One region of the Streptomyces macrosporus genome, then DNA from elsewhere that is predicted to be linked to it. Evidence: predicted binding sites of a transcription regulator. Region 1 holds the regulator's gene; each other region holds the start of a gene.
The links. The regulator HrcA, encoded in region 1, represses chaperone genes, less so after heat shock. The targets are predictions, from matches to a motif close to TTNGCACTCNGNNNNNCNGAGTGCNAA.

Region 1 (4,348 bases):
TCCACCAGGTCGCCGCAGAAGACGACGTCCCGCCCGCCGGAGACGCCGGGGACGAGGACGGCCAGGTCGTAGGCGGTGTGCGCGGGACCGACGTTGGCCAGGACCGCCTCCCGGTCGCCCAGCGAGACCGTCAGCTCGCCGACCACCCGGTGGTGCGGGTGGACGAGCACGTCGACGGCCTGGGCCGCCTCCTCGGGGTCCGCGCCGTGCCGCACGGCGTCCTTCCACAGCTCGTCCTTGGAGCGCGCCAGCCACGTGTCGGCCCCCACCGCGGCGTAGACCTCCACCCCGGAGAAGGCGGACGTGCCCAGGACGTGGTCGAAGTGCGGGTGGGTGAGCGCCACATGGGTGATGTGCCGGTCGAAGCGCTCGCACAGCTGCCGTCGGATGCGCGCGCCCTCGCCCAGCGAGGAGCCCGTGTCGATCACGAGCACTCCCGAGCCGCCCGCGACGGCCCCGACGGTCTCGTCCCAGCCGGGCATACGGTGACGAACGACTCCCGGTGCGAGCTCTTCCCATCCGGCCTTCATACGGCGACGCTAGCGCCAACGGGCGGGTGATGCCCGCCGGGCGACGGGAGCGGGTTACCTTCGCTCCACGGCCGCCCTTGCCCTGGTCGTGGTCACCGGCCGTACACTGGCACAGGGAAGCTGGCACTCGACTGTCGAGAGTGCCAGGACAGGAACGAAAGGCACGGCCGGACGGGAGGTGCGCCGAAGTGCTCAGCGAACGCAGACTCGAGGTCTTGCGCGCCATCGTCCAGGACTACGTCGGCACGCAGGAGCCGGTGGGCTCCAAGGCCCTGACCGAGCGGCACAACCTCAAGGTCTCCCCGGCCACCGTGCGCAACGACATGGCGGCCCTGGAGGAAGAGGGGTACATCGCCCAGCCGCACACCAGCGCGGGTCGCATCCCCACGGACAAGGGGTACCGCCTGTTCGTGGACAAGCTCGCGGGCGTCAAGCCGCTGTCCAAGCCCGAGCGGCGGGCGATCCAGAACTTCCTGGCGGGCGCCGTCGACCTCGACGACGTCGTCAGCCGCACCGTGCGGCTGCTGGCACAGCTCACCCGACAGGTCGCCATCGTCCAGTACCCCTCGCTGACCCGTTCGACCGTGCGGCACGTCGAACTGCTGCTGCTCGCGCCCACGCGCCTGATGCTCGTGCTGATCACGGACACCGGGCGGGTCGAGCAGCGCGTGGTGGACTGCCCCGCCCCCCTCACCGAGACGACGCTGGCCGACCTGCGCGCCCGGCTCAACGGCCGGGTGGTCGGCGAGCGCTTCTCCGAGGTCCCCAGGCTGGTGCAGGACCTGCCGGAGTCCTTCGAGCAGGACGACCGCAGCACGATCTCGGCCGTGCTCGCCACCCTGCTGGAGACGCTGGTCGAGGAGCCCGAGGAGCGGCTGGTGATCGGCGGTACCGCCAACCTCACCCGCTTCGTCCACGACTTCCCCCTGACCATCCGGCCGGTGCTGGAGGCGCTGGAGGAGCAGGTGGTGCTCCTCAAGCTGCTGGGAGAGGCCAAGGATTCGAGCATGACGGTACGCATCGGGCACGAGAATGCCCACGAGGGGCTGACCTCCACGTCGGTCGTCTCGGTCGGTTACGGTTCGGGCAACGAGGCGGTTGCCAAGCTCGGCGTGGTCGGACCGACCCGCATGGACTACCCCGGAACGATGGGAGCGGTACGCGCAGTGGCACGTTACGTCGGACAGATCCTCGCGGAGTCGTAAGTGGCGACTGACTACTACGCGATCCTGGGCGTGCAGCGCGATGCCTCGCAGGACGAGATCAAGAAGGCATTCCGCCGGCTCGCGCGCGAGCTGCACCCGGACGTGAACCCGGACCCGAAGACGCAGGAGCGGTTCAAGGAGATCAACACCGCCTACGAGGTGCTCTCCGATCCGCAGAAGAAGCAGATGTACGACCTCGGCGGCGACCCGATGGGTGGCGGCGCGAGCCGGGGCGGCGGCTTCGGCGCGGGGTTCGGGAACTTCTCCGACATCATGGACGCCTTCTTCGGCACCGCCTCGCAGCGCGGGCCGAGGTCCCGTACCCGGCGCGGCCAGGACGCGATGATCCGGCTCGACATCGAGCTGGACGAGGCCACCTTCGGCACCACGAAGGACATCCAGGTCGACACGGCCGTCGTCTGCACGACGTGCAACGGCGAGGGCGCCGCCCCGGGGACGTCGGTGCAGACCTGCGACATGTGCCGCGGTCGCGGCGAGGTCTCGCAGGTCACCCGGTCCTTCCTGGGGCAGGTCATGACCTCGCGGCCCTGTCCGCAGTGCCAGGGGTTCGGCACGATCGTGCCGAACCCCTGCCCGGAGTGCGCCGGCGACGGCCGCGTGCGGTCGCGGCGCAGCCTGACGGTGAAGATCCCGGCCGGTGTGGACAACGGCACCCGCATCCAGCTCGCCGGCGAGGGCGAGGTCGGTCCGGGCGGCGGCCCGGCGGGCGACCTGTACGTGGAGATCCACGAGGTTCCGCACCCGGTCTTCCAGCGCCGCGGCGACGACCTGCACTGCACGGTCACCATCCCCATGACGGCGGCGGCCCTGGGCACGAAGGTCCCGCTGGAGACGCTGGACGGGCTGGAGGAGGTCGACATCCGGCCCGGCACCCAGTCCGGCCAGTCCATCCCGCTCCACCAGCGCGGTGTGACGCACCTGCGCGGCGGCGGCCGTGGCGACCTGATCGTCCACGTCGAGGTGCAGACCCCGACCAAGCTGGACCCGGAGCAGGAGGAGCTGCTGCGCCGGCTGGCCAAGCTGCGCGGCGAGGAGAGGCCGATGGGCCAGTTCCAGCCGGGGCAGCAGGGGCTGTTCTCGCGGTTGAAGGACGCGTTCAACGGGCGGTGAGGCCCCGGCCCGTCGGGGTGTGCCGGGGCGCGGCGCCCGCCTCGGCGGGGCGTGGCAGGATGCGGCCATGTCCTCCGCGTTGACCAGGCTCCTCTCCCGGATCGAGCATCCCGTCGTCCAGGCCCCCATGGCCGGGGGCGCGTCCCGTCCCGAACTGGCCGCCGCCGTCGGCGAGGCGGGCGGGCTCGGCTTCCTCGCCGCCGGGTACAAGACCCCGGAGGCGATGCGCGGGGAGATCCGGCGGCTGCGGACGCTGACCGACCGGCCCTTCGGCGTCAACCTCTTCATGCCCCATTCCGCCGCCGACGGCTCGGGGGCCGTGGCGGCCTACCGCGAGCGGCTCGCGGGGGAGTTCGCCCGGTACGGCGTCGAGCCCGGCGATCCCGACCGGGGTGACGACGACGCGTACGACGCCAAGCTGGCGATCCTGCTGGAGGAGCCCGTTCCGCTGGTCTCCTTCACCTTCGGCCGCCCCTCCCGCCGGGTCCTGGCGGACCTGGCCGAGGTGGGCACCGTCACCGCCGTCACCGTCACCTCGGTCGCCGAGGCCCGGGCCGCCGAGGAGGCCGGGGCCGACGCGCTGTGCGTCCAGGGCGTCGAGGCGGGGGGCCACCAGGGCACGCACCACGACGACCCCGTGTCGGACCCCGCGGCGAACGGCGCCGGACTGGGCCTGCTCGCGCTGCTGGGCCAGGTGCGGGAGGCCGTGTCGCTTCCGCTGATCGCCGCGGGCGGGCTGATGCGCGGCGGGCAGATCGCCGCCGTGCTGGCCGCGGGCGCGGTCGCCGCACAGCTCGGCACGGCGTTCCTGGCCTGCCCCGAGTCCGGCGCGCACGAGCTGCACAAGCGGGCGCTGACCGACCCCGCGTTCCCCCGCACCGAGCTGACCCGGGCCTTCTCCGGCCGCCCCGCGCGCGGCCTGGTCAACCGCTTCACGGCCGAGTACGGCCCCCACGCCCCCGCCGCGTACCCGCGGGTGCACCACCTCACCGCCCCGCTGCGCGCGGCCGCCGCGGCGGCCGCCGATCCGCAGGCCATGGCGCTGTGGGCGGGTCAGGGGCACCGGCTGGCGCGCGCCCTGCCCGCCGGGGAGCTGGTCGGGCTGCTGGCCGACGAGCTGGCGGCGGCCCGCGCCGCGCTCGCCCCGGGGAGGGGCGCGTGACCGCCCCCGTCTTCGTCGCCGACTCCCTCGCCGGGGCGGCCCCCGGCGCCACGTTGACGCTGGACGGACCCGAGGGCCGGCACGCCGTCGCGGTGCGGCGGCTGCGGGTGGGCGAGGAGATCGTCCTCACCGACGGCGCGGGCACCGGGGCCCTCGGCACCGTCGCGGCCGTCGAGGGCAAGGAGCGGCTGGAGGTCGCCGTCGCGGAGGTCCGCGTCGAGCCGGAGCCGAGCCCGAGGATCACCGTCGTCCAGGCCCTGCCCAAGGGCGACCGCGGCGAACTGGCCGTGGAGACGATGACCGAGACGGGCGTGGACGCG
Region 2 (4,348 bases), on a different contig from region 1:
GGGGACGGGCCGGCCCAGGAGCGTGGTGGGGGCGCCCGCGACGCGGGTGAGGAAGACCGTGACCGCGTTCGGGCCGGAGGGCTTCAACTTGCGGCGCAGGTCCTCCGGTTCGACGGCCGAGCCGCGCTTCTTGACCGTGACCGTCCCCACCTCGCGCTCCCGCAGCAGCGCCCTCAGCCTCTTGACGTTGAAGGGGAGCACGTCGGTGATCTCGTACGCGCTCGCGTACGGCACCGGGCGCAGGTCGTCGCTCGTGACGTAGGCGATCGTCGGGTCGATCAGGCGCCCGCCGACCCGCTCGGCGACCTCGGCGACCAGATGGGCGCGGATGACCGCGCCGTCCGGCTCGTACAGGTAGCGGCCGACCGGGCCGACCGGCGGGTCCGGCAGGCCGGCGGAGGCCAGGGTGTGGGGGCCGGGCAGGAGGGTGGCGCGTACGCCCGGGGGGACGCCGAACCAGAGCACGGCCTCCTTCACGTCCCCACCGTCGGAGATCCACTCGGCCGCCGCGTCCTCCGGCACCGCCTCGTGGGGGATGCCCGGGGCGACCTTCAGGGCGGCGTACGGGGCGCGGCGGGCGGCGGCGACGGCCCAGGACAGCGGGGGCGAGTACGCCTCGGGGTCGAAGATCCGGCCGCGTCCCCCGCGGCGGGCCGGGTCGGCGAAGACGGCGTCGAAGCCGTCGGTGTCCACCTCCGTCACGTCCGCACACCGCACCTCGACGCGGTCGGCCAGCCCCAGCGCCTCGGCGTTGGCGCGGGCGACCTCGCAGGTCAGCGGGGAACGGTCGACGGCCAGGACGTGGATGCCGGCGCGGGCCAGCGCGATGGCGTCGCCGCCGACGCCGCAGCACAGGTCGGCCAGCCGCCGCACTCCGAGCGCGGCGAAGCGCCCGGCGCGGTGGGCGGCCACGCTCGCGCGGGTGGCCTGCTCCACGCCGTCGGGCGTGAAGTACATCCGGCCCGCGTCCTCGGGCCCGAACTTCGCCGCCGCCCGCTGCCGCAGCCGCGCCTGCCCGAGGGCCGCCGAGACCAGCTCGGCGGGGTGGTCGCGGCGCAGCCGGGTCGCGACGGCCAACTCCCGCCCGGGGTCGTACGACCGCAACTCCTCCAGCAGGTGCCGCCCCTCGTCGGTCAGCAGGGCGCGGAAGACGGAGACGGGGTCGGGCTCGGAACCGGTCGGCGCGTGCACCGGCCCATCATCGCAGCGGCCGCCCTCGGCGGTTGAACAGCGTGGTCGGGTCGGTGTCCGGTCGATGTCCACGGGGAAGGGGACGGGGAGCTCGTCGCGGTGGACGCCGGTGGCCACGCACGCGCCGGTGGTGCCGTCCGGCTCGAAGCGCGGGGCGTCCGTCGGCGGCCGGCCCGGGTCGTCGGCGGCGCTCCTCGCGGACGGGCACCCGCGACGCGCCTGCGACACGGTGTGCGGGTCGGCGTATGGGCGCGGGGGCGCGCAACGCGCCGTGCGTTGGCACTCCGGTTGACTGAGTGCTAACGCCCGCATAGTCTCGACGTTGGCACTCTCCCCAGGTGAGTGCCAATCCCAGCGACGGGCAGATCCGGCACCCGCGACGACGGATCTACCAGGTCGCCACCCCAGACATCCAAACCCCGTGAGATCTCCGAAGGGGGAGGTCGGATCGTGACGACCGCCACTAGCTCCAAGGTTGCCATCAAGCCGCTCGAGGACCGCATCGTGGTCCAGCCGCTCGACGCCGAGCAGACCACCGCCTCCGGCCTGGTCATCCCGGACACCGCCAAGGAGAAGCCCCAGGAGGGCACCGTCCTGGCCGTGGGTCCGGGCCGCTTCGAGGACGGCAACCGTCTGCCGCTCGACGTCAAGGTCGGCGACATCGTGCTGTACAGCAAGTACGGCGGCACCGAGGTGAAGTACAACGGCGAGGAGTACCTCGTCCTCTCGGCTCGCGACGTGCTCGCGATCATCGAGAAGTAAGCACCGCGAAGACTGCCTGTGGTCCGCGCCCTGGTACCCGCGTCCGAGACGTCCGGGGCCGGGGCGCGGATCTTTTGACGAGGACCCGAGAGGAACCGAGCAACCATGGCGAAGATCCTGAAGTTCGACGAGGACGCCCGTCGCGCCCTCGAGCGCGGTGTCAACAAGCTCGCCGACACCGTGAAGGTGACGATCGGCCCCAAGGGCCGCAACGTCGTCATCGACAAGAAGTTCGGCGCTCCGACCATCACCAACGACGGTGTCACCATCGCCCGCGAGGTCGAGGTCGAGGACCCCTACGAGAACCTGGGCGCCCAGCTCGTCAAGGAGGTGGCGACCAAGACCAACGACATCGCGGGTGACGGCACCACCACCGCCACCGTGCTGGCCCAGGCCCTGGTCCGCGAGGGTCTGCGCAACGTCGCCGCCGGCGCCTCCCCGGCCGCCCTGAAGAAGGGCATCGACGCCGCGGTCAAGGCCGTCTCCGACGACCTGCACGCCGCCGCGCGCCCGATCGACTCCAAGGAGGACATCGCCGCCGTCGCCGCGCTGTCCGCCCAGGACAAGCAGGTCGGCGAGCTGATCGCCGAGGCGATGGACAAGGTCGGCAAGGACGGTGTGATCTCCGTCGAGGAGTCCAACACCTTCGGTCTGGAGCTGGACTTCACCGAGGGCATGGCCTTCGACAAGGGCTACCTGTCGCCCTACATGGTCACCGACCAGGAGCGGATGGAAGCGGTCCTGGAGGACCCGTACATCCTGATCCACCAGGGCAAGATCTCCGCCATCGCGGACCTGCTGCCGCTGCTGGAGAAGATCATCCAGAGCAACAGCTCCAAGCCGCTGCTGATCATCGCCGAGGACGTCGAGGGCGAGGCCCTGTCGACCCTGGTGGTCAACAAGATCCGCGGCACCTTCAACGCGGTGGCCGTCAAGGCCCCGGGCTTCGGCGACCGCCGCAAGGCCATGCTGGGCGACATGGCGACGCTGACCGGCGCCACCGTGGTCGCCGAGGAGGTCGGCCTCAAGCTCGACCAGGTCGGCCTGGACGTGCTGGGCACCGCCCGCCGCGTGACCGTCACCAAGGACGAGACCACCATCGTCGACGGCGGCGGCAAGAGCGAGGACGTCGAGGCCCGCGTCGCGCAGATCAAGGCCGAGATCGAGACCACCGACTCCGACTGGGACCGCGAGAAGCTCCAGGAGCGTCTGGCGAAGCTGGCCGGCGGCGTGTGCGTGATCCGCGTGGGCGCGGCCACCGAGGTCGAGCTCAAGGAGAAGAAGCACCGCCTGGAGGACGCCATCTCCGCGACCCGCGCCGCGGTCGAGGAGGGCATCGTCTCCGGTGGCGGTTCGGCGCTGGTGCACTCCGCCAAGGTGCTGGAGGACAACCTCGGCAAGGAGGGCGACGAGGCCACCGGTGTCGCGGTCGTCCGCCGCGCCGTGGTGGAGCCGATGCGCTGGATCGCCGAGAACGCCGGCCTGGAGGGCTACGTCATCGCCGCCAAGGTCGCCGAGCTGGAGAAGGGCCACGGCTTCAACGCCGCGACCGGCGAGTACGTCGACCTGGTCAAGGCCGGCGTCATCGACCCGGTGAAGGTCACCCGCTCCGCGCTGGAGAACGCCGCCTCCATCGCCTCGCTGCTGCTCACGACCGAGACCCTGGTCGTGGAGAAGCCGGCCGAGGAGGAGCCGGAGGCCGCCGGCCACGGTCACGGCCACGGTCACGCCCACTGACACACGGGCGCCCGCCGTACGACGAGGCCCGGCTTCCCCTGTTCCGGGTTCCCCGGACGTTCCGGGGCCGGAGGGGGAGCCGGGCTTTCGCGTCGCCGTGCGCGGGAAGCCCCCGCGGGGCGACCGCGCGTCGGTCACCTGGGGCTGAAGCGCCCGGTGGTGGAGGACGCGCGTGCGACCAGGCCGCGCGGCGCCAGCCGGGCGAGGCCCATCAGGGTCTTGTAGCGCGGGTCGGGGATGGACAGGGTGCGGCCCTTCGCCAGGTCGGCCATGGCCGCGTCCACCACCCGGTCCGCGTCCAGCCACATCCAGCCGGGCACGTTCTCGGCCGCCATGCCCGCGCGCCGGTGGAACTCGGTCCGCACGAACCCCGGGCACAGCGCCATCAGCCGTACCCCCGACTTCCCCAGGTCGCGCGCCGCGCCCTGGGTGAACTGCACGACCCACGCCTTGGAGGCGCCGTAGGTGCCGCGCGGGAGGAAGGCCGCCACCGAGGCCACGTTGACGATGCCGCCGCGGCCCCGCCGGCGCATGCCCTCCGCGGCGGCCGAGGTCAGCCGCAGCACGGCCTCGCAGTGCACCTTGAGCATCCGTAGCTCGTCCTCGACGGGGACCTCCAGATAGCGGCCCTTGTTGCCGAAGCCGGCGTTGTTGACCA
Region 3 (4,348 bases), on a different contig from region 1:
CCGCTGGAGGCGGATCAGAAGTCCATGCCACCGCCCATGCCGCCGGCGGCGGCGTCGGCACCGGCCGCGGCCTTCTCCGGCTTGTCGGCGATGACGGCCTCGGTGGTGAGGAAGAGCGCCGCGATGGAGGCGGCGTTCTGCAGCGCGGAGCGGGTGACCTTGGCCGGGTCGATGATGCCCTCGGCGATCATGTCCACGTACTCACCGGTCGCGGCGTTCAGACCGTGGCCCGGGGTCAGGTTGCGCACCTTCTCCACGATGACGCCGCCCTCCAGGCCGGCGTTGACCGCGATCTGCTTCAGCGGAGCCTCCAGAGCGGCCTTGACGGCGGCGGCACCGGTGGCCTCGTCGCCCTCCAGCTCCAGCTTCTCGAAGACGTTGGACGCCTGCAGCAGGGCCACGCCACCACCGGCGACGATGCCCTCCTCGACGGCGGCCTTCGCGTTGCGGACGGCGTCCTCGATGCGGTGCTTGCGCTCCTTCAGCTCCACCTCGGTGGCGGCACCGGCCTTGATGACGGCCACGCCGCCGGCCAGCTTCGCCAGACGCTCCTGGAGCTTCTCGCGGTCGTAGTCGGAGTCGGAGCTCTCGATCTCGGCGCGGATCTGGTTGACCCGGCCGTTGACCTGCTCGCTGTCACCGGCACCGTCGACGATGGTGGTCTCGTCCTTGGTGATGACGACCTTGCGGGCGCGGCCCAGCAGCTCCAGGCCGGCGTTCTCCAGCTTGAGGCCGACCTCCTCGGAGATGACCTGGCCGCCGGTGAGGATGGCGATGTCGCCCAGCATGGCCTTGCGGCGGTCGCCGAAGCCCGGAGCCTTGACGGCGACGGACTTGAAGGTGCCGCGGATCTTGTTGACCACCAGGGTCGACAGGGCCTCGCCCTCGACGTCCTCGGCGATGATCAGCAGCGGCTTGCCGGCCTGCATGACCTTCTCCAGGAGCGGCAGCAGGTCCTTGACCGCGGAGATCTTCTGGTTGGCGATCAGGATGTAGGGGTCCTCCAGGACCGCCTCCATCCGCTCCATGTCGGTGGCGAAGTAGGCGGAGATGTAGCCCTTGTCGAAGCGCATGCCCTCGGTGAGCTCGAGCTCCAGGCCGAAGGTCTGCGACTCCTCGACGGTGATGACGCCTTCCTTGCCGACCTTGTCCATCGCCTCGGCGATCAGCTCGCCGATCTGGGTGTCGGCGGCGGAGATGGAGGCGGTCGAAGCGATCTGCTCCTTGGTCTCGACCTCCTTGGCCTGCTCCAGCAGGGCGGCGGAGACGGCCTCGGTGGCCTTCTCGATGCCGCGCTTGAGGGCCATGGGGTTGGCACCGGCGGCCACGTTGCGCAGACCCTCGCGGACGAGCGCCTGGGCGAGGACGGTCGCGGTGGTCGTACCGTCACCGGCGACGTCGTCCGTCTTCTTGGCGACCTCCTTGACCAGCTCGGCACCGATCTTCTCGTACGGGTCCTCGAGCTCGATCTCCTTGGCGATGGACACACCGTCGTTGGTGATCGTGGGGGCGCCCCACTTCTTCTCAAGGACGACGTTGCGGCCCTTGGGGCCGAGCGTGACCTTGACGGCGTCGGCGAGCTGGTTCATACCGCGCTCGAGGCCGCGCCGCGCCTCCTCGTCGAACGCGATGATCTTGGCCATGTGAAGTGGTCCTCCCAGACTTTGGGGGTCCCCCCGGCCCGAAGGCTGGGGGAGGATTTCTCCGGACCGCTCTGGCGCCCGCGACGGACGGCCCGCACTCCCGGGGTTCCCTGCTCCACCGGGCTTGCGCACCTCACCGAACCGGTCCTCGTTCTGTCACTCTCACCTTCAGAGTGCTAACGCCAATGATTAGCACTCGACCCCTCCGAGTGCAAGCGCGTCCGGGCGCTCGCGCCCCGCGCGCCCGCTCGGGAGGGGGCGGCGGGACACGGGAGGCGGACGGGGGACGGGAGAGGGCGCCGGAGGACGACGGAGGACGGCCGAGGACGACGGGAGGGGAGCGGAAGGGGAGGAGCGGAAGGAGAGGAGGACACCGGAGGCCACCAGAGCGTGCCGGGGGACGCCGGGAGACGTCAGGGGCCCCCGGGAGACGCCGGGGGACGCCGGGGGACGCGGCGAGGGCGCACGACCGCGCGCGGTGTGCCGGACACGACGGAGGGTCCGCACCCCTCCGGGGTGCGGACCCTCCTGTGCCGTCTACTACTGCTCGTGGTGCGAGTGGCCGGCGCTTCAGGCCGTCACGCGGACCATGTCCGCCTGCGGACCCTTCTGACCCTGCGAGATCTCGAATTCAACCCGCTGTCCTTCCTCAAGGGTGCGGTAGCCGTCCATCTGGATCGCGCTGTAGTGGACGAACACGTCCGCACCACCGTCGACCGCGATGAAGCCGTATCCCTTCTCCGCGTTGAACCACTTGACGGTGCCTTGAGCCATTCCTAACTCCCCTATTGCTGGCCCTTGCACGAGTCCACACTCCGCGGACCCGGGTCAGATGTCACCCCCCGGCGAGAGGGGGTGTGCGCCGGAACGCGTCGACCGCGGCCGAATGTATCTGGGCGGAAGCCCTCCGCAACAGGTCTCTCAGACGAGAATTCCGGTCACGCCGGATTGCCGATAAGCACATGAACGGCAGGAAAGCAGGGCAACTCGGGCCGGGCATAGCGGACCAACACGACAATTGCGGCAGCGAATGTGCGGACAAGTTGTCGCGTTCTTATGGGCGCGGAGTGCGCATTCGGGGGGAGGCACGCTCACTCTACCGTTCCCGAGAGGGCGGAATTGACAATTCCACTCATCGCCGGGGTCAGGCGCCCGCGGGGGGCGCGCACGCCGACGGCCCCGCTCCCGGCCGGTTCCGCCGGGAGACGGGGCCGCCTCGCGCGGGCCCTCGGGGCGCCGTCAGCAGCCGCCCGCGACGGCCGGGATGATCGAGACGTTCGCGCCGTCCGGCGTCGGCGTCTGGAGGCCCTCGGAGAAGCGGACGTCGTCGTCGTCGACGTAGACGTTCACGAAGCGGCGCAGCTTGCCGGAGTCGTCCAGCACCCGGGCGGATATGCCCTGGTGGTTCTTCTCCAGGTCCGCCAGGACCTCGGCCAGCGTCGCGCCCTCGGCCGTCACCTCGGCCCGGCCCCCGGTGTACGTGCGCAGGATCGTCGGGATACGGACGGAGACACTCATGCCAGGCCAGCCTCTCGGAAGGAGTCCAGGTTCGGACGGATGATCGCGGACGGTCCGGTGGTCGACGCCACCGCGTCCAGGGTCTTCAGGCCGTCGCCGGTGTTGAGGACGACGGTGGTCAGGGACGGGTCGAGCACGCCCTCCTCGAGGAGCTTCTTCGTCACGCCGACGGTCACGCCGCCCGCGGTCTCCGCGAAGATGCCCTCGGTGCGCGCCAGCAGCTTGATCGCCTCGACGATCCGTCCGTCGTCCACGTCCTCCACGGCACCGCCGGTGCGGCGCGCGATGTCCAGGACGTACGGGCCGTCGGCCGGGTTGCCGATGGCCAGGGACTTGGCGATGGTGTCCGGCCGCACCGGCCGCACCACGTCGTGGCCGTCCTTGAAGGCCCGCGACACCGGCGAGCAACCCTCGGCCTGGGCGCCGAAGATCCGGTACGGCTTGTCCTCGACCAGCCCCAGCCGGATCAGCTCGCGCAGCCCCTTGTCGATCTTGGTGAGCTGGGAGCCGGAGGCGATCGGGACGACGAGCTGGTCCGGCAGCTTCCAGCCGAGCTGCTCGCAGATCTCGTACGCCAGGGTCTTGGAGCCCTCGGCGTAGTAGGGGCGGAGGTTGACGTTGACGAAGCCCCAGCCCTCGCCCGCGGGATCGCCGATCAGCTCGGAGCAGAAGCGGTTCACGTCGTCGTAGGTGCCCTCGATGCCGACCAGGTCGCCGCCGTAGACCGCGGCCATCACGACCTTGCCCTGCTCCAGGTCGTGCGGGATGAAGACGCAGGAGCGGAATCCGGCGCGGGCAGCGGCGGCGCCGACGGCGCCGGCCAGGTTGCCGGTGGAGGAGCACGAGAGGGTGGTGAAGCCGAAGGCGCGGGCGGCCTCGACGGCGATGGCGACCACCCGGTCCTTGAAGGAGTGCGTCGGGTTGCCGGAGTCGTCCTTGACGTACAGACCGCCGGTGACGCCCAACTCGCGGGCGAGACGGTCGGCCTTCACCAGCTTGGTGAAGCCCGGGTTCGTGTTGGGCTTCTCCGCCACGTCGGCGGGCACGGGCAGCAGCGGGGCGTAGCGCCAGATGTTGTTCGGCCCGGCCTCGATCCGCTTCCGCAGGCCCTCCGGGTCCCCCTCGGGCAGGTCGTACGCGATCTCCAGCGGCCCGAAACACATCTCACAGGCGAAGATCGGACCGAG

Region 2: a site for HrcA is predicted at 1,468-1,494, ahead of groES (co-chaperone GroES). Genes of this name have one in related genera too.
Region 3: a site for HrcA is predicted at 1,833-1,859, ahead of groL (chaperonin GroEL). Genes of this name have one in related genera too.

What each region holds. Positions count from the first base shown of each region.
Region 1 covers NZ_BAAASZ010000020.1:110,470-114,817, forward strand. The annotation lists gene ABD335_RS12605 (MBL fold metallo-hydrolase) at 1-482, opposite strand, end outside; gene hrcA (heat-inducible transcriptional repressor HrcA) at 719-1,735, shown strand; gene dnaJ (molecular chaperone DnaJ) at 1,736-2,866, shown strand; gene ABD335_RS12620 (nitronate monooxygenase) at 2,934-4,028, shown strand; gene ABD335_RS12625 (16S rRNA (uracil(1498)-N(3))-methyltransferase) at 4,025-4,348, shown strand, end outside.
Region 2 covers NZ_BAAASZ010000027.1:88,558-92,905, forward strand. The annotation lists gene ABD335_RS19565 (class I SAM-dependent methyltransferase) at 1-1,191, opposite strand, end outside; gene groES (co-chaperone GroES) at 1,642-1,953, shown strand; gene groL (chaperonin GroEL) at 2,059-3,690, shown strand; gene ABD335_RS19580 (SDR family NAD(P)-dependent oxidoreductase) at 3,825-4,348, opposite strand, start outside.
Region 3 covers NZ_BAAASZ010000006.1:80,641-84,988, forward strand. The annotation lists gene groL (chaperonin GroEL) at 15-1,643, opposite strand; gene ABD335_RS03300 (cold-shock protein) at 2,214-2,417, opposite strand; gene ABD335_RS03305 (MoaD/ThiS family protein) at 2,883-3,161, opposite strand; gene thrC (threonine synthase) at 3,158-4,348, opposite strand, start outside.